DNA from 3 places in the Lachnoclostridium phocaeense genome. Region 3 is predicted to be linked to each of the others. Evidence: predicted binding sites of a transcription regulator. Region 3 holds the regulator's gene; each other region holds the start of a gene.
The links. Region 3 encodes Rex, which represses fermentation and respiration genes when NADH is low (regulators of the CRP and FNR family bind a similar motif). Its sites were predicted from a motif close to ATTGTTAANTANTTAACAAT; they were not measured.
Positions count from the first base shown of each region.

Region 1 (6,704 bases), on a different contig from region 3:
TTTTCGTCGGGTACCCTCATTAATTTGAAAGGCTGCCTGGAAGTCCCCAGAATGGTTCCTCCCCTTGTCAGTATTCCCGAGAAATCTCTGGAAGTGAGCATCTGGAAATTTGAGTAAATAAGGCCCTTATAGCCATCCTGGAACCCATAGATCTCCACATCATTTCTCTTTGAACACACTCCTTTTACAACTCCACGCATGGCAGCATTCAGCGCCTGACAGTCGCCGCCGCTGGTAAGCATTCCTATCCGCAACATAGTCTGATCACTCCTTCCTTTTTATACCTAACATATTATACCCTATTTTCAAAGGGGGTACAAGGAAAAAACAGGCTTCCGCCCCTTCCCTCTCTTTACCTGACGCCCAAAAACGAGTATACTGTTAAAGGGAGCGCCCTGCGTTTCCGGAAATCAAACAGAAAGCTGGTAACGAACTTATGGATAAACTGGACATCAAACTCTGGTCCCTGGCCGCCAAAGGCGAGATCGTCCCGGACAGGTCCCTTCTCAAGACCCCGGAGCAGATAAGGGAGATCAGAAGGAGCGCCGACCTGAACACGGCGGTTCTGGACCATGTGGCCGCCCACATAAAGGCGGGCATGAGCACCGCCGAGATAGACAGGCTGGTGTACGACTACACCGTCTCTCACGGAGGCATCCCCGCCCCGCTGAACTACGAGGGCTTCCCGAAGAGCGTGTGCACCTCCATCAACAATGTGGTCTGCCACGGCATACCGGATGAAAACGAGATCCTCCGGGAGGGGGACATCATCAACGTGGATGTCTCTACTATATTAAATGGCTATTTCTCCGATGCCTCCCGCATGTTCACCATCGGGGAGATCACTCCCCGGGCAGAGAAGCTTGTCCGGGTCACGAGAGAGTGCGTGGAGCTGGGACTTGCCGCCGCTAAGCCCTGGGGCCACTTAGGCGATATCGCCTGGGCCATCAATTCCCACGCACAGGCCAACGGCTACTCTGTGGTGGAGGACATCGGCGGCCACGGCATCGGCCTGGAGTTCCACGAGGAACCCTTCGTCAGCTACGTCACGCCCAAGGGAAGCGAGATGATCCTGGTGCCCGGCATGATGTTCACCATCGAGCCCATGATCAACGAGGGGAGTCCGGACTTTTTCATCGACGAGGAGAACGGCTGGACTGTCTACACCATCGACGACGGCCTGTCCGCCCAGGTGGAATATATGGTGCTTGTCACAGAGACCGGCGTGGAGGTCCTGACAAAATAAAAAAAGCAAAACAAAAAGGACTGTGCAGGTGCATAGTCCTTTTTTGCTGAGCTGTATGTCTTTCCGCCGCATGTATAATAACCACGCCGTGGCCATTATATCATAGTTACCAGTTTGAACAGGAAGTTTGCCGCCACACCGGCGCACAGGCCGCCGATGGTATGGCTGATGATCGCCTTTCCCGTCATGTGCGGGCACTTCAGGGCTGACATCATTCCCACATGTGTGCTCAGGTAGCCGCTCCAGCACATACACATAGCTGTAAACACCGCGATGTCATTTGCATGGACAGATCCTGCGGACACCATGTCCGGCACAAGGCCGATGGCTGCTCCCGCCGCTCCCAGGGCCGTAACCGGCACTGCCACGGCAGAGGCGGAGGAGAACCCGAACAGCGGAGTCAGGATGAAGTCGATCTTTTCTCCCAGCCAGGGAAGGAGTGCCACTCCCTCGTAGGCCGCTCCTGTATATGTACCGTCGGCAGAAGGGCCGTTGGTAAGCATCATCACGATCGTGCAGATGACCAGGACGCCGGGGATGATGGCCATACCCACATCCACACCGTTCTTTCCGCCGTCCAGCAGGGACTCCAGGAGTCTTCCTCCCACACTGCCGCCTCGTACCTGACGCTTGTTGAGGAGGTCGTCAATGGACTCCCCCTCCGCCTCCGGCATGCAGTACTCTGTCACACCGAATTCCTTTTTTGTAAAGAGCATCATGATCCGCACGCTGATGATACTTCCGATGATAGCGCCCACATTTCCGATGAGGGCCGCCATTCCCACATTCTCTCCCGGAAGGCTGATGCCCAGCATGAAGGTGGTAACGATGAGTCCCATTCCAAACGCCGTCCCCAGGTTAGTCAGCGCCGGAAGCTGATACTTTTTGAAATACTTCCGGAAATTGGTGTCCTCCGCCAGGCCCAGGATCGCCGGGTTATCTGACAGATACGTGGTCATGATCCCCAGAGAAGCCGCGCCGGGCAGGTCGTACAGCGGCTTCATCAGCGGTGTGATCGCCTTGTTTACAAGCGCGATCACACCAAACTCCGAGAGGGCTCCCGAAGCCGCGCCGGCGATGACCGCGATGGCCATGATATTGAATACCGTGTCGATCAGAAGCTGATAGGCTGTGTTCATAAGTGTCTGCATCATGTTGGCTCCGCCCATCACGGCCGCCAGTCCTCCGAAAATGGCAATAAAGACCGCCAGGAAGACAAACGCTTCCAGACTTACTGCTTTTTTAAATTTTTTCTGCATACTTTTCCCCATTTCATTTCTTTGTCTCTTTGTTAATTCAAAGACAATCAGCTCTTTCCCAATACCATACATTAAATTCACTCCAACTGCAACTTTTTTTCTACTCTCAGTTGATTTTTTTTAATTTTCCACAGATAAAAAAAATTATACCCCTGTTTTCGCATCATTTTTTACAAATTTTCTTAAATTTTTCACAAATTATTATGGAAAGTGCCGCTCAAGAATTATATAATATTGTATATCACAGTAAAGGAGGAGGGCGCATATTATGAAACAGAACAATATGTTAGCCATGATTTTAGCCGGCGGCCGTGGTTCAAGGCTGCACGAGCTGACCAATAAGGTTGCCAAGCCTGCCGTTTCATATGGCGGTAAATACAAGATCATCGATTTCCCCATCAGCAATTGTGCCAACAGCGGCATTGATGTAGTCGGAGTCCTCACACAGTATGAGTCCATTCAGCTGAACAGCTATGTGGCAGCGGGACGCCGCTGGGGACTGGACGCGAGGGACAGCGGTGTGTACGTACTCCCGCCCCGCGAGAAAGCGGACGTGGATCTGAACGTCTACAGGGGAACCGCAGACGCCATCTCACAGAATATTGATTTTATAGACTCCTACTCTCCGGAGTACCTTCTCATCCTCTCCGGCGACCACATCTACAAGATGAACTACGCAAAGATGCTGGCCTACCACAAGGAGCATGACGCAGATGCCACCATCGCCGTCATCGAGGTTCCCATGAGAGAGGCGAGCCGCTTCGGCATCATGAACACGGACGAGGAGGGCCGCATCGTGGAATTCCAGGAGAAGCCGGCCGAGCCCAAGAGCAATCTGGCTTCCATGGGCATCTACATCTTCAACTGGAAGCTGCTCCGCAAGATGCTGACGGCCGACATGAAAGATCCGGACTCCAGCCATGACTTCGGCAAGGACATCATACCCGCCATGCTGAATGACGGCAAAAAGCTGGTGGCCTACAAGTTCAAGGGCTACTGGAAGGATGTGGGGACCATCGACTCCCTGTGGGAGGCAAACATGGACCTGTTGGACAAGAACAATGAGCTGGACCTGAATGACTCCACCTGGAAGATATACACGGAGGACGCGGTGGCGCTCCCACAGTACATAGGTCCTGATGCCGAGATCGACAGAGCCTTCATCACGCAGGGCTGTGTCATCGAGGGTTCCGTCAAGAACTCCGTTCTGTTTACCGGGGCAAGAGTGGGCGCAGGCGCGAAGATTATCGACAGCGTGCTCATGCCGGGCGCGGAGGTTGCGGAAGGTGCTGTTGTCCAGCGCGCTCTCGTAGCTGACAACGTAAAGATTGGAAAAGAGGCACAGGTCGGCAGCGCTGACAGTGAGCATATCGAGCTGGTCTCCAAACGCGTAAAGGGGGTTGAGTAATATGGCGAAAGCATTTGGTATTGTAAACTTTTCCGGAAACCACATCTGGGTAGAGGGGATGCAGGCTTACCGCCCTATCGGCGCCTTCTCCTTCCTGGGACGGTACCGCGTCATCGATTTCCCCATCTCAAATATGAGCAACAGCGGCATTGACCAGATCCAGGTATATATCCGCAGAAAACCCCGTTCTCTGGCAGAGCACCTGGGAACCGGGCGTCACTATAACATTAACTCCAAGCGCGGAAGGCTCCACATCCTGTTCTCGGAGACAGGTCTGGAGCACGATATCTACAACAACGATATCGCCGCCTTCCAGGAAAATATGGAGTGCATCCGCAATGTAAACTGCGACTATGTGGTCATTGCGCCCAGCTACATGATCTACTCACAGGATTTCAGCGAGCTGCTCCAGACCCACATCGACTCCGAGGCGGACATCACTCTCCTCTATCACTCCACAGACGACGCAAAGGAGCACTTCCTGAACTGCAACACAGTCAATCTGAACAAGCAGAAGGGCGTCCTGTCTCTGGAGATGAACCGGGGCACCGCAAAGAACCGTCACATCTTCATGGACACATATGTGATGTCAAAGGAGCTCTTCATCGACCTGGTGAGCAAGGCTCACAAGACCTCCTCCATGTACAGCCTGGCGGACATCGTGAACGTGGCCTGCGAGGAACTGGATGTACGGGGCGTCTCCCACCGGGGATACTTTGCCTCCATCACCGACTTCAAGAGCTATTATGACGCGAACATCTCCCTCATTGACTTTAAGATGGCTCTCAGCCTCTTCGAGGATGAGTGGCCCATCTACACGAGGACCAATGACTCCTGTCCGACCCAGTATTTCGAGGGCTCCAATGTAAAGAACTCTATCGTGTCAAACGGCTGTCTCATCGAGGGAACCATCGAGAACTCTGTCATTGGCCGCGGATGCGTCATCAAGAAGGGGGCTGTCGTGAAAAACTGCGTGCTCCTTCCCGATGTCATCGTGGACACGGATGTCCACCTGGAGAACATTGTGGCGGATAAGCACGCCAAGATCACTCACGTGAAAGAGGTTGTGGCTGACCCCAATGAACCGGGATACATCAGAAGAAACGATATCATTTAAAAAGGCATAAAAAAGAAGCCCGTCATCTGTCGGGCTTCTTTTTTCATATCCTGTATCCGCTCTACCCCAGCATCATCCTGTCATTGTCCAGCTCTCCGCCGCTGACCTCCTCGAATTTCTTCAGCAGGTCAGACACATGGAGCTGCCGCTTCTCCTCGCCGGACACATCGTAGATGACGCGTCCCTCGTGCATCATGATGAGGCGGTTGCCATGGGCGATGGCGTCCTTCATATTGTGGGTAACCATCATGGCCGTGAGCTGGTTCTCCTCGATAATTTTGTCGGAAATCTCCAGCACCTTCTTCGCCGTCTTCGGGTCCAGGGCAGCCGTGTGCTCGTCCAGGAGCAAAAGCTTGGGCTTCTTGATGGCCGCCATGAGAAGGGTCACGGCCTGCCTCTGCCCGCCGGACAGGAGCCCCACCTTGGTGGAGATGCGCTCCTCCAGCCCCAGTCCCAGAGCCGCCAGCTTTTTCTTGAACTCTTCTCTCTCTTTTCTGGAAATCCCCCATCTGAGTCCTCTTCTGTGTCCTCTCCTGGCAGCGATGGCCATGTTCTCCTCAATGGACATGGTGGAGGCGGTGCCGGTCATGGGATCCTGGAACACCCGCCCCAGATAGACGGCTCTCTTGTGCTCCGGCAGCCGGGTAATGTCCACTCCGTCTATGATGATATTCCCCTCGTCCACCAGCCAGCTTCCGGCTATGGCGTTCAGTGTCGTCGATTTCCCGGCTCCGTTCCCACCGATGATGGTGACAAAATCTCCCGGGGTCAGGTTCAGGTCCACTCCGTCGAGGGCTTTCTTTTCGTTGATCGTCCCCTTGTTGAATGTCTTGTGGATGTTTTTTATCTCAAGCATGTATCCCATTTCCTAGGCCCTCCTTCTCACTGCCCAGCGGCCTTTTAAGTAGGGCACAGCCAGGAACACCGCAACAACAAGCGCGGAGAACAGTTTCATATAGTCTGAAGGCATCTTCAGCCAGAGTACCAGCGCGTACGCCACGTAGTAGAGGATGGCTCCCACGAACACCGCGGCCAGCGTGTAGGCAAAGGCAATCTTTTTGCCCGCACAGAGCCTGCCAAATATCACTTCGCTGATGATCACGGCTGCCAGCCCGATGACGATGGCTCCACGCCCCATATTTACATCTGCCGCTCCCTGATACTGGGCCAGGATGCCTCCGCACAGGCCCACCAGGCCATTGGATATGGTCAGAGCCAGCACCTTTGTATAGTTGGTGTTGATGCCCTGGGCCCGGGCCATCTGCGGATTGCAGCCCGTGGCCCTGATGGCAGCGCCCATCTCGGTCCCGAAAAACCAGTAGACGATGGCCACCAGGATCAGACATCCCAGGATCAGCTTCAGGAAGAAAAAGACTCTGTCATCTCCTGTCACATATCTGGAGGAGGCCACCAGCCCCTGCTGGGTCAGGCTGATACCCTGGTTGGATTTCCCCATGATCCCCAGATTCACGGAATACAGGGATACCTGGGTCAGGATACTGGCCAGGATCCCCGGTATGCCAAGGCCCGTGTGGAGAAGGCCCGTGACCATCCCCGCCGCCATGCCTGCCAGCAGTGCAAACACGAGGGAGAGCGCCGGGCTCATCCCTCCCTGGATCAGCATGACCGCCGTCGCCGCTCCTGTAGCTAAAGACCCGTCCACTGTAAGGTCCG
Region 1 is NZ_CAUGIN010000021.1:11,116-17,819, forward strand. It holds gene Q5911_RS10215 (6-phosphofructokinase) at 1-257, opposite strand, end outside; gene map (type I methionyl aminopeptidase) at 437-1,246, shown strand; gene Q5911_RS10225 (CD0519/CD1768 family membrane protein) at 1,342-2,505, opposite strand; gene Q5911_RS10230 (glucose-1-phosphate adenylyltransferase) at 2,774-3,913, shown strand; gene glgD (glucose-1-phosphate adenylyltransferase subunit GlgD) at 3,915-5,030, shown strand; gene Q5911_RS10240 (ABC transporter ATP-binding protein) at 5,092-5,886, opposite strand; gene Q5911_RS10245 (ABC transporter permease) at 5,899-6,704, opposite strand, start outside.
Region 1: Q5911_RS10225 (CD0519/CD1768 family membrane protein) is a predicted target of Rex. The motif match lies at 2,534-2,553, and genes of this name have one in related genera.

Region 2 (6,704 bases), on a different contig from region 3:
CAGACCGGACTGATCCCCATCTTTCTTGATAATTTCCGCTACGGAAACGAGTACTACCGTGGGATCAAGACCATCATGACCATCCACAACCTGAAATTCCAGGGCACCTGGGATACAAAGAGAGTGCAGGATATTACAGGCCTTCCTTCCTACTATTTTGTGCCGGACAAGCTGGAAGCATACAAGGACGCCAATTACCTGAAGGGAGGTATCGTGTATGCTGACCGCATTACAACTGTCAGCAGTACATATGCCGAGGAGATCAAGACACCGTTCTACGGGGAAAAACTGGATGGACTTATGAACGCCCGCGCAGGCAGCCTGTCCGGTATTGTGAACGGTATTGACTATGACGACTACAATCCGGAGACGGACAAACATATTGCCCGCAATTACTCTGTCAAGAATTTCAGGAAAGAAAAGGTAAAGAACAAGGTCGCTCTCCAGGAAGAGCTGAATCTCGAGCGGGACAATCATGTGATGATGATCGGTATTGTCTCCAGGCTGACAGATCAGAAAGGATTCGACCTGATCGACTGCGTGCTGGATGAGCTCTGTCAGGATGCCATCCAGATCGTGGCTCTGGGAACCGGGGAGGCAAAATACGAAAATATGTTCCGTCACTATGCGTGGAAGTATCCGGGAAAAGTTTCTGCCAACATTTACTATTCAGAGCCTATGTCCCACAAGATCTACGCGTCCTGCGACGCCTTCCTCATGCCGTCTCTCTTTGAGCCCTGCGGCCTGAGCCAGCTTATGAGCCTGCGCTACGGCACCCTGCCCATCGTCCGTGAGACCGGCGGTCTGAAGGATACGGTGGAGCCTTACAATGAGTACGAGAAGACCGGAACCGGCTTCAGCTTCAGCAATTACAATGCCCACGAGATGATGGCCACCGTCCGCTATGCGGAGCAGATCTTCTACGACCGCAAGAGAGACTGGAACAAGATTGTTGAGAGAGCCATGGAGCAGGATTTCTCATGGAACCATTCTGCAAGAGAATACGAGAAGCTTTACGACGAACTATAGAATGCATGACAGGATGATTTTAAGCTGCCGCACCTGTTTATCTGGCGCGGCAGCTTCTTTATTCTGACGCACAAGAAGACAAAAACAGAAAGGACAGAACATGAGCATGATGGACGCGAGAACCAAGGAGGCGGTCCGCTATCTGGGATTTGGGAGACAGGAGGCGGACGAGGCGACGCTGGCCATGGTGGCCCGCTCCTTTGAGGAGCTGAAAACCGCCGCCTCTCCCAGGATCGTCTGGCGTATCTTTGACCTGAATCCGGAGGGGGAGGATTCCCTCAATATAGGCGGGATGAAGATCCACAGCAAAAGCCTGTGCAGGAATATGAAAGGATGCTGTCAGGCAGTAGTCCTTGGAGCGACGCTGGGAGTCGGGGTGGATCTTCTCATGCGCCGTCAGTCCCTCACTGACATGGCAGGTGCTGTGGTGACCCAGGCCTGCGCAGCTGCCATGCTGGAGGAATATCTGGACGGGGAACAGGAAGAGATCGGCCGGGAGCTGGAGCGGGAGGGGAAATACCTGCGGCCCAGATTCAGTCCCGGTTACGGTGATTTCTCCATCACCCACCAGGAGCAGATCCTGTCCATGCTGGAGGCGCCAAAAAGGATCGGCCTTTCCATGACGGAAAGCTCTATGCTGACTCCGGTAAAATCCGTCACAGCTGTGATCGGAGTATCTGCCGAGCAGGAGCCCTGCCACAGGAAAGGGTGTGAGGCATGCGAAAAGAAAGACTGTATATATCGGAGGAACGAAGGATGATACTGGAAAGACTAGGAAAAGAGCTGCTTTTTTTTGACGGCGGCATGGGGACGCTCCTGCAGGAGAAAGGGCTTCGCCCGGGAGAACTGCCGGAAGTCTGGAATCTGGAGCACACAGAGGAGATCGTGGACATACACAGGCAGTATTTTGAGGCTGGCAGCGACATTGTCCTCACCAACACCTTCGGCGCAAACGCCCTCAAATTCCACAGCGGTGACTATGATCTGGAGGATATCATCACAGCAGCTGTGGTAAGCGCCAAGGAGGGGGCTTATCTTGGGGTTCGCGATGACAGGGAGGTCTATGTGGCCATGGATATAGGTCCCACAGGAAAACTCTTAAAGCCTCTGGGAGATCTGGATTTTGAGACCGCGCTGGCAGCTTTCGGGGAGGCCGCCAGGTACGGGGAGGCCGCCGGTGCCGATCTCATCCACATCGAGACGATGAGCGACATGTATGAGATGAAAGCCGCTGTGCTGGGGGCGAAAGAGAACACCTCCCTCCCGGTCTTTGCCACCATGATCTTTGACGAGAAAGGGAAGCTCCTGACAGGCGGAGATGTGGCAGCTGCTGTCGCCATGCTGGAAGGCCTCCGGGTGGATGCTCTTGGCATCAACTGCGGACTGGGACCGGAGCAGATGCTTCCCATCCTGGAGGAGATCATGAAGTATACCTCTCTGCCGGTAATCGTCAAGCCAAATGCAGGCCTGCCCAGACAGAGAGACGGCCGCACCGTGTATGATGTTGCCCCGGAGGAATTTGCCGCTTCCATGAGGCGGATCGTGGAGATGGGGGCCTGCGCGATCGGCGGCTGCTGTGGCACTTCCCCGGCTCACATCCGGCAGATGACCGGCCTGTGCAGGGGAATGGAAGCAGGGCTGCCTGCCAGGAAGACAGATACCATTGTCTCCTCCTACGGAAGAGCGGTGGTGCTGGGTGAGAAACCGGTGATCATCGGGGAGCGCATCAACCCCACAGGGAAAAAGAAATTCCGGCAGGCGCTGAAAGACCATGACATGGATTACATTCTGAAGGAGGCTGTTGCACAGCAAGAGCAGGGAGCCCACATCCTTGACGTCAATGTGGGACTGCCGGATATTGACGAGACAGCCATGATGAAGGAAGTGATCGGGGAACTCCAGAGCATCACAAGCCTTCCCCTGCAGATCGACACAGTAGAGCCTTCTGCCATGGAAGCTGCCATGCGGATGTACAACGGCAAACCTATGATCAATTCCGTCAACGGCAAGCAGGAGTCCATGGACCAGGTCTTTCCCCTTGTGAAAAAGTACGGAGGCGTGGTGGTGGGACTGACCCTGGACGAGGCGGGGATTCCTGCAGACGCCGAAGGGAGGGCGAAGATCGCCGGAAAGATCATAGCAGAGGCTGCCAAGTACGGAATCTTGCCGAAAGATATTGTCATCGATGTGCTGGCTATGACGGTCAGCTCTGACCCGGAGGGGGCTAAAACGACTCTGGAGGCCCTCCGCCTTGTGCGGGAGAGATACGGTGTCCGCACGGTGCTGGGTGTCTCCAATATATCCTTCGGGCTTCCCTGCCGCCCGGCCATCAACGCTCATTTCTATACCATGGCTCTTCAGAGCGGCCTTACAGCCGGGATCATCAATCCCGCATCAGAGGAGATGAGGAAATCCTACTATGCCTACTGTGCTCTGATGGGCTATGACAGCAACTGCGAGGATTATATCCGGGAGTTTGGGAATGCCCGGGCAGATCAGAGTGCCTCACCTGTGGCATCCTCCCTCACGTTGAAAGATGCGATCGAGAAGGGGCTGAAAGAAGACGCTTCCGCCCTCACCAGAGAGCTGGTAAAAGAGCGGGAGCCTCTGGAGATCATCGACAGTGAGCTGATCCCGGCGCTGGACCAGGTGGGGAAGGGCTTTGAGCAGGGCACTGTCTTTCTCCCCCAGCTTCTTATGAGTGCGGATGCGGCTAAAAATGCCTTTGCTGTGCTCAGAGACAAACTGGAGGAGAGCGGCAGCTCCGCAAAGAAGAAGGAGAAGATCATTCTGGCCACAGTCAAGGGAGATATCCATGATATTGGAAAGAATATTGTGAAAGTGCTCCTTGAAAATTACAGTTTCGATGTGATCGATATGGGGAAAGACGTTCCGCCTGAGGATATTGTCAGGCGCGCACTGGACGAGGATGTGCGTCTGGTGGGTCTCTCCGCCCTTATGACCACCACTGTGGGAAGCATGGAAGAGACTATCCGCCAGCTCCGGAAGGAGAAACCGGACTGCAAAGTGATGGTTGGAGGCGCTGTGCTGAACCAGGAGTACGCGGATATGATCGGGGCGGACTTCTATGGGAAAGACGCCATGCAGTCTGTCTACTACGCCCAGCGTCTGTTTGAAAAATAGGACGGAAAATGTTTCTTATTTTATACACGCTGTCTCCTTGACAGAAAATTAACATTTGGCTATAGTGGTAGTGTTAAATGACCCTTTTTGAGGGGGCAAGTTCTATTACAGGAGGAGACCGCTTTATGATGAGAGGATTGGATACAACGGTGAGGAGACTGCGCCGGAAAGTATTCGAGGAGGTTGCCAGGCTTGGATTTAAGTCCAACCCGGAGACATTGAACGATGACATGGAAGCCATTCCGTACAAAATGGTAAACGAGGACACAAAAATAAAATACAGGGAGAGTGTGTACAGAGCCAGGGCGATTGTCCGGGAGAGACTCCGGCTGGCCATGGGACTGTCGCTCCGTCCGGAAAATAAACCTGTCCATCTGACAGCAGGTGTGGAGGCCAGTAATATCTCCGATAAATATTATGAGCCGCCGCTTATGCAGGTTATCCCATCTGCCTGTGAGGCCTGTGAGGAGAAGGGATATGAGGTCAGCAATATGTGTAAGGGATGTCTGGCCCACCCCTGTATGGAAGTCTGCCCCAAAGGAGCGATTTCCTTTGTGAAGGGGAAATCCTATATTGACCAGTCCAAATGTATCAAGTGCGGCAAGTGCAAATCCGTCTGTCCCTACGACGCCATCGCCAAGAAGGAGCGTCCCTGCCAGAAGGCATGCGGCGTGGGTGCGATCACGTCCGACAAGATGGGCCGGGCCTACATCGACAGCGATAAATGCGTGTCCTGCGGCATGTGCATGGTCAGCTGTCCATTTGGCGCTATCTCCGACAAGTCACAGATCTTCCAGCTGGCGAGAGCACTGAAAGAAGGAGATCATATTATCGCCGAGATCGCGCCTGCATTCTATGGACAGTTTGGAGATAACATCACGCCGAGAAACCTGAAGGCTGCTCTCATGGAACTGGGCTTCAAAGAGGTGTATGAGGTGGCGCTGGGCGCAGATATCGGAGCTATTGCGGAGGCCCACCACTATGTGGAGAAGGTGACGACAGGAGAGCTGCCCTTCCTTCTCACATCCTGCTGCCCATCCTGGGCAATGCTGGCCAAGAAGTTCTTCCCGGATCTGATCGATGAAGTGTCCCAGGAGCTGACTCCCATGGTGGCCACAGCCAGGACTATCAAACAGGAGCACCCGAATGCCAAAGTGGTCTTCATCGGCCCCTGTGCGGCCAAGAAGCTGGAGGCCATGAGAAGAAGCGTTCGCAGTGATGTGGATTTCGTAGTAACTTTTGAGGAGCTTCAGGCCATGTTTGACGCAAAGGATATTGATCTCAGCCAGTATGCTGCCGAGTCCTCCTTCCACAACGCCACCGGAGCAGGACGTGGTTACGCAGTGGCAGGCGGCGTGGCTGACGCCATCAAAAAATGTGTCAATACCTACTATCCGGACGTGGAGGTACATATTGAGCACGCGGAGGGACTGGCTGACTGTAAGAAGATCCTGACCCTGGCCAAGGCAGGGCGGATGAACGGCTGCCTTATCGAAGGCATGGGCTGCCCGGGCGGATGTGTGGCCGGAGCAGGAACCAATATCCCGGTTGCAAAAGCGCAGAAGAAGATCCAGGATTTCGTAAAGGCATCCTCCAAACAGGTGCCGCCCAAGGAACTGGAAGAGATCGAGCTGAAATAAGACGGATAAGAGATGAGAGCGGAACAGCAGCCGCATGCGGCATAAGTCTGACAGGCCCCGGCGTTGACAAACGCCGGGGTTCTCTTTATAATTAGATGTTAGTTTGAAAAATTAGGAGGAAACTATGCAAAAATACGGTGTAAATGAATTAAGAAAAATGTTCCTTACATTTTTTGAGAGCAAGGAGCACCTTGCGATGAAGAGTTTCTCGCTTGTGCCCCACAACGATAAAAGCCTTCTTCTGATCAATTCCGGTATGGCGCCCCTGAAACCTTACTTCACAGGTCAGGAGATCCCGCCCAGAAAGAGAGTGACCACCTGCCAGAAGTGCATCCGCACAGGCGATATTGAAAATGTGGGAAAGACGGCCCGCCACGGTACATTCTTCGAGATGCTGGGCAATTTCTCCTTTGGAGACTATTTTAAGAAAGAATCCATTGCCTGGACATGGGAGTTCTTAACAGAAGTGGTAGGTCTTGACCCGGACCGCCTGTACCCTTCTGTGTATGTGGATGACGATGAGGCCTGGGAGATCTGGAACAAACAGATCGGGATTCCCGAGGAGCGCATCTTCCGTTTTGGCAAAGAAGATAACTTCTGGGAGCACGGAAGCGGACCCTGCGGTCCCTGCTCAGAAGTCTACTATGACCGGGGCGAGAAGTATGGCTGCGGAAAGCCGGACTGTACAGTAGGCTGTGAATGTGACCGGTATATGGAGATCTGGAATAATGTATTTACCCAGTTTGACAATGACGGCCAGGGCCACTATACAGAGCTGGAGCAGAAAAATATTGACACAGGAATGGGACTGGAGCGTCTTGCCTGCATCGTACAGGACGTGGACTCCATGTTTGATATAGACACCATCCGTGCTCTCCGTGAGCACGTGTG
Region 2 is NZ_CAUGIN010000003.1:91,916-98,619, forward strand. It holds gene glgA (glycogen synthase GlgA) at 1-1,029, shown strand, start outside; gene Q5911_RS02150 (vitamin B12 dependent-methionine synthase activation domain-containing protein) at 1,139-1,789, shown strand; gene Q5911_RS02155 (homocysteine S-methyltransferase family protein) at 1,786-4,173, shown strand; gene Q5911_RS02160 (4Fe-4S dicluster domain-containing protein) at 4,299-5,813, shown strand; gene alaS (alanine--tRNA ligase) at 5,938-6,704, shown strand, end outside.
Region 2: Q5911_RS02160 (4Fe-4S dicluster domain-containing protein) is a predicted target of Rex. The motif match lies at 4,210-4,229, and genes of this name have one in related genera.

Region 3 (6,704 bases):
TGACGCCGATCATCTTCGTGTCGGAGGGAACCCTTCTTCTCATCATCTCCAGATTGTACTCGATCGCATCCAGGTCGATCCTGGCACAGATCCTGGTGTATTCCTTCATGCTCTATTCCTCCAGTCTTTTCAATACCGTCCCTACTGCGTCTGCCAGATCTCTTGCCAGCACACTGTATATTCCTTTTTCTTCCCTTGCCGCCTCCCCTGCAAGTCCGTGCAGGTACACGCCCAGCACTGCCCCATCAAAGCAGGTCATCCCCTGGGCGATCAGTCCTGTGATCACGCCTGCCAGCACATCGCCGCTTCCGGCCTTTGCCATGGCAGCATTCCCGGACAGGTTCACATAGGGATGTTCTCCCTGCCTGCATATACAGGTCCTTGCGTCCTTCAGCACACATGTGATCCGGGCCTCTCCGGTGAACTGGGTCAGGATCTCCATTCGGTTCCTCTGCAGCTCCTCCACAGGTTTTTTCACAATCCTGGACATTTCCTTCATGTGGGGAGTAAAGACAAATTGATCGTGGGGCAGCCTGCTCAGATATCGGCTGTGCTCCGCCAGCAGATTCAGGCCATCTGCATCCACAACGCAGGGAACCTGTACATTTTCCAGTGTGGTCTGCAGGATACGCCGGGATTTATCACTTGTGCCCAGCCCAGAACCGATGCTGACCACATCAGCCCAGTTCAAAAGCCGCAGCAGCTCCTTCTCATCAAAGAAGTCATAGCAGCGGATGATGGCCTCCGGCAGCAGGGTCTGCAGGATCGTCCGGTTCTCCTCAGGCGTGTAGATCTGCACAAGTCCGGCTCCGGTCCTGTAGGCTGCCAGAGCGGCCAGGTAAGCGGCCCCTGCCATGCCACGGCTGCCCGCTATGATCAGCGCTTTCCCGTAATCTCCTTTGTGGGAGTTGGGCCGCCTCTTGGGGAGCATGGTTTTTATATCCTTCTCCTCCAGCGCGTAGGCAGCCTCCCTGTCTCCCTCCAGCACGGAAGTGTCGACTCCGATATCTGTCACGGTTACCTCGCCGGCATAATCTCGCCCGGGGTAGAGGACGCAGCCCAGCTTTGCGCACTGGAAACTCACTGTCAGATCTGCTCTAAATGCGCTGGTAGCTACTTCTCCGGTAGTGGTGGAAACTCCTGACGGCACATCCACCGCCAGCTTTACGCCTCCGGAGCGGTTCATGGCCTCTATGCAGGCCAGATAATCTCCCTCCACACGCCGGCTTAATCCTGCTCCGAATACAGCATCTATCAGTATACTATATTCTCCCTCTTCAAAAGAGTTTCCTACCGTCCCTCCGGCCTCTCTGAAAAGCTCCATCTGCCGCAGCGTCTCCTCTGTACAGTGGTCCGGGTTCCCGGCCATCACTGCAGTCACGCAGCCGCCTTTTTCCAGCAGCAATCTTGCGATGGCAAAACCGTCACCCCCGTTGTTTCCTGAGCCGCACACCACACAGACGTTGGACAGATCCATTTTCCTCTCCATCACGGTCTCCACAAAGGTGCGGGCCGCCCGCTCCATCAGGATCAGCGACGGGATCTTCTTTTCCCGTATCGTATAGCTGTCCGCCGCTTTCATCTGTCTTCCATCAGGCAAAAATAGCATAAAATCACCTTCCTTCCCCATGGCGTAAACAGGACACGCCGCCCGGCTGCCGGCTTTGCGGCCTACGGCAACGCAAAAGACGTGTAAAGAAGGCCTGCCTTACACACGCCGGCTTTACACGTCACAAAGTCCTGTTACTTCTCTGATTTTTTCTGTTCCTCATTGTATCTGCTGATATTGTAGGACAGCCTCATCAGGCTCTCTGACAGGTGGACATTTTCAACGATCACATCATCCGGAAGATTGAGATCCGTATGTGCGAAGTTCCATATTGCCTTTACTCCGTACGCCACCAGCTGGTTGGCAACCTCGATCGCCTTTGTTTTCGGGATCGTCAGGATGCCGATCTCTATATTGTTTTCCGTAACAAACGCTTCCAGCTCATCCATCATATGGATGGGAACGCCACGGATTGTCATCCCTTTCAATGTGGGGTTCACATCAAAGATACCTTTGAGCACAAAACCTCGTTTTTCGAACGCTGCATAGTTTGCCAGCGCATGTCCAAGATTACCTGCCCCGATAATGACCATGTCATGGTCTTCCTCCAGGCCAAGTATCTTACCTATCTCTGTGTAGAGATATTTTACATTATATCCATACCCCTGCTGACCGAAGCCGCCGAAGTTGTTCAGATCCTGCCGTATCTGGGATGCTGTCACATGCATTTTCTTGCTGAGATCATTGGAGGAAATGCGCTCCACGCCATTCTCCAGCAGCTCCCCTAAATAGCGGTAATATCTTGGAAGTCTACGTATGACTGCCTGCGAAATTTCTCTGCCTTCCACTTTATCCACCTTCCATTTCAGTTTCTCAGATTTATTATATAGAATTGTTACAATAAAGTCAATTTATTGTTCCTAAAAGTTCTGCAAATCAGAAACCTCCGTCTTCTGGAAATTGACACGCCACGGGTTCCCCGATATAATAGATAATGCTGTAAAATACGCGGCTTTTACACAGGAGGTACACCATGATACTGGCATGTCACAATATAGAAAAATCATTTGGGGAAGAAGTCATTGTAAAGGACGGCTCCTTCCATATCGAGGATCACGAAAAGGCGGCTCTCGTTGGCATCAACGGGGCCGGAAAATCCACTATCCTGAAAATGATCGTGGGGGAACTGCCCCTGGACGGTGGAACGGTCACCCTGGCCAAGGGTAGTACCCTGGGCTATCTGGCCCAGCACCAGGATCTGACAGGGGGGAACACCATCTACGAGGAGGTAAAGACTGCCAAAGCCCAGATCATTGCCATTGAAAAAGAAATACGGCAGATTGAGGCGGATCTTCCCTCCCTGCAGGGCGATGCCCTCACAGAGAGACTGAACACATATCACCGCCTCACGGAGCAATTTGAACGGGAAAACGGGTACGCCTACGAGAGTGAGATCACCGGCGTCCTCAAGGGTCTGGGCTTTGGCGAGGAGGATTTTTCCAAGGATGTAGACACACTCTCCGGCGGCCAGAAGACCCGGGTCTCCCTGGGAAAACTTCTTCTCACCAGACCGGATGTGCTGCTCCTGGACGAGCCCACCAACCACCTGGACTTAAATTCCATCTCCTGGCTGGAGACCTATCTTCTGAATTACCCCGGGGCCGTGCTCATCGTATCCCACGACCGTTATTTTCTGAACCGGGTGGTAACAAAGGTGGTGGAGATCGAGCAGGGACAGCTCTCCACCTACCTGGGGAATTATACTGCCTATGCAGAAAAGAAAAAGCAGATCCGGGATGCCCGGCTGAAGGAATACATGAACCAGCAGCAGGAAATTCGGCACCAGGAGGCTGTTATCGAGAAACTCCGCTCTTTTAATCGCGAAAAGTCCATCAAGCGCGCAGAGAGCCGTGAAAAAATGCTGGACAAGATGGAGCGCATAGAGAAGCCGGCTGAACTGAAAACAGACATCCATCTGACACTGGAGCCCTCCTGTGTCAGCGGAAACGATGTCCTTTCTGTAGAGCATCTGAGCAAATCCTTTCCGGACCAGACTCTCTTTACAGATATCAGTTTTGACATCCACAGAGGTGAGCACGTGGCCGTTATCGGGGACAACGGAACTGGAAAGACCACGCTTCTTAAAATCCTGAACGATGTGCTCCCCGCAGACAGCGGCAACTTTACTCTGGGCGCCAATGTCCATGTGGGCTACTACGATCAGGAGCACCATGTCCTTCACATGGACAAGACTGTGTTCGAGGAGATCTCCGACGATTACCCGGACCTGACGGGCACCCAGATCCGCAATATGCTGGCCGCCTTCCTCTTTACAGGGGACGATGTGTTCAAGCGGATCGGTGACTTAAGCGGCGGGGAGAGGGGCCGTGTGTCCCTGGCAAAGCTGATGCTCTCAGAGGCCAATTTCCTGATCCTGGACGAGCCCACCAACCATCTGGACATCGCCTCAAAGGAGATACTGGAAAACGCGCTCAACAATTATACCGGCACCGTCCTCTATGTGTCCCATGACCGGTACTTCATCAACCAGACTGCCACCCGCATCCTGGAGCTTGTAAACCGCAAATTTGTCAACTATATCGGCAATTACGACTACTATCTGGAAAAAAAGGAGGAGCTGACCGCCGCCTATGCCTCCCCCGCCACGGCGAAAGCAGGGAAAGCCGCCTCCGCTGAGCCTGTATCCGAGGCCAAGCAAAGCTGGCAGGAACAGAAAGAGGCACAGGCCAGGGAACGCAAAAGGCAGAATGATCTGAAAAAGACCGAGGAGCGGATCACCTGCCTGGAAGAGCGTGACGCACAGATCGACGAGCTCATGGCTACGGAGGAAGTCTACACCAACTCTGTAAAATGCCAGGAGCTGGCACAGGAAAAGGCTGACATAGCCGCCCAGCTGGAAGAGCTGTATGAAAAATGGGAGGAACTTGCGTAAGGCAGGCTCCTCCCATTTTTTTGCGAACGTGCATGTTTACAATATTTTCTTTCTCTTGAAGATCAGGATGCAGACGATAATGACGATAAGACTCAGCACGATGACACCAGGATATCCATTTTTCAGCTCCGGCATGTTCTGAAAGTTCATGCCGTACCAGCCGGTGATCAGCGTCAGGGGAAAGAAAATGGTGGATAGCACAGTCAGAAACTGCATATTGTTGTTCTGCCTTGCGTCCACCTGGGATTGATATACATCCCTCACCTGCTGTGCGTATTCCAGAAGGTGGGAAGTGCGGCTCATAAGGCGGTCCGCCCGGTCTGACAGTGTTCCAAAGTATTTGAGCTGCTTTTTGGCAAAAAAGCCATTTTCATTTTCCTCCAGCTCACGCCCCATATCCATCATCTCATCGTAGTAGCTGCGCAGGTTCAGAAGTTTTCTCCTGATGGGCATCAGCTCCTGCTGGAACCGCTCGATCTTCCCCTGCATGGCGTCCTCCTCCATCCCCATCAGGGTCTTCTCGTACTGCATGAGAAGTTCCTGGTCCCTGCTCATAAACTCTGCAATATAATTGTAGATAAATCTCTCTTTCGTCTCACCCTGATGAGTCTTTTTTCTCTTGATCCTGCGGATCAGACGCATGGAAAAGTCCTCGTCATCCACAAGAACTACGTGATCCTGATTGATGAAAAAATAGATCCGGTAACGGCTTCCAAGCACATCCAGCAGCTTGGGAATACACAGGGTTCCCACCAGGCACTCCTGCTGTGTCTCCAGCTTACAGAAGCCGATCTGCCCCAGCTGGATGTCATTTTCGTACTGGATCCCGGCCAGGTCCAGTACTTTTCTGGCGTTCCGGGAGTCTGTCAGGAAGACGGCCGGGCACCCCTCCGCCTCCCACTCCCCCTGGTCAAGCTCCTCCAGCCGCTCGCCAAGTCTCCATATCATGTCTCTCAACACCTTTTCTCTATGTTACACTTTTCCCGCCTTCTCATAGGCCTCCTGGTAAAAATACTCCTGGGAATTCAAAAGCTCTTCGCCTGACTGCGGAACCACATGCCTGTAATCCCCGTCACTGCAGGCTTCTCTGGCCTTCTGGTTGTCATGCAGCATAGTGTCAAAGATCATCTGCAGCCGCTCTTTTAAATTCTCCTGCAGAACAGGAGCTGCCACTTCCACTCTGCGGACTGTGTTTCTTGTCATAAAGTCAGCGGAGGCAATGTAGTACTTTGCCCTCTCGCCCCGGCCAAAGATGTAGATCCTGGAATGCTCCAGAAATCTTCCCACAATGCTGATGATCCGGATATTCTCTGTACTTCCCTCCACGCCCGGTATAAGGCAGGCAATGCCGCGGATGATCATGTCGATCTTCACGCCCGCGCAGGAGGCCTCGATGAGTTTGTCGATAATCTTTTTATCTGTCAGCGAGTTCAGCTTCAGTCCGATGTAAGCCTCCTCACCGCTCTGCGCGAGTCTGATTTCCTCGTCGATCATATCCAGCACTCTGTTCTGCAGACACTTGGGCGCCACCAGGAGCTTGTCCGATTTTTCCACGACTTCGCCCTTGGAGAGAGCCTGGAACACAGCCGACGCCTCCAGTCCAATGTCCACATTCGCTGTCATAAGAGACAGGTCTGTGTAGAGACGGGAGGTTTTCTCGTTGTAGTTTCCGGTTCCGATCTGGGTAATGTATTCCACCTGTCCCTCTGTTTTTCTTGTGATGAGACAGAGTTTAGAGTGTACCTTGTAGCCCTCCAGGCCGTAAATGACCTGACATCCGGCCTCCTCCAGGCGTCTGGACCACTCGATATTGTTTTCCTCATCAAACCGTGCACGCAGCTCCACAAGGACAACCACTTCTTTTCCGTTCTCTGCCGCCTCGATCAGGGCCTCCACTACCTTGCTCTGCTTTGCCAGGCGGTAGAGCGTCATCTTGATGGAGATGACATTCTCATCCTCCGCAGCCTCATTCAGCAGCCGCAGGAAAGGCCGGATCGATTCGTAGGGATAGAAAAGGATCTTGTCCTCTTCTTTGATCTGCTCTATAAGGCTTCTTCCCTCCTGGAAAGAGGGGGATTTCTGAGGCACCCTCTTCTCATAGAAGAGTTCCGGGTTCTTCCGCAGGATGTCCTGGATCTGGAAAAGGAAAGACAGATCCAGGGGCGCCTGGCTCCGGAATACATGAGTGGAGTCCAGATCCAG
Region 3 is NZ_CAUGIN010000012.1:51,073-57,776, forward strand. It holds gene alr (alanine racemase) at 1-109, opposite strand, end outside; gene Q5911_RS07355 (NAD(P)H-hydrate dehydratase) at 113-1,609, opposite strand; gene Q5911_RS07360 (redox-sensing transcriptional repressor Rex) at 1,744-2,397, opposite strand; gene abc-f (ribosomal protection-like ABC-F family protein) at 2,583-4,502, shown strand; gene Q5911_RS07370 (magnesium transporter CorA family protein) at 4,539-5,450, opposite strand; gene ppk1 (polyphosphate kinase 1) at 5,475-6,704, opposite strand, start outside.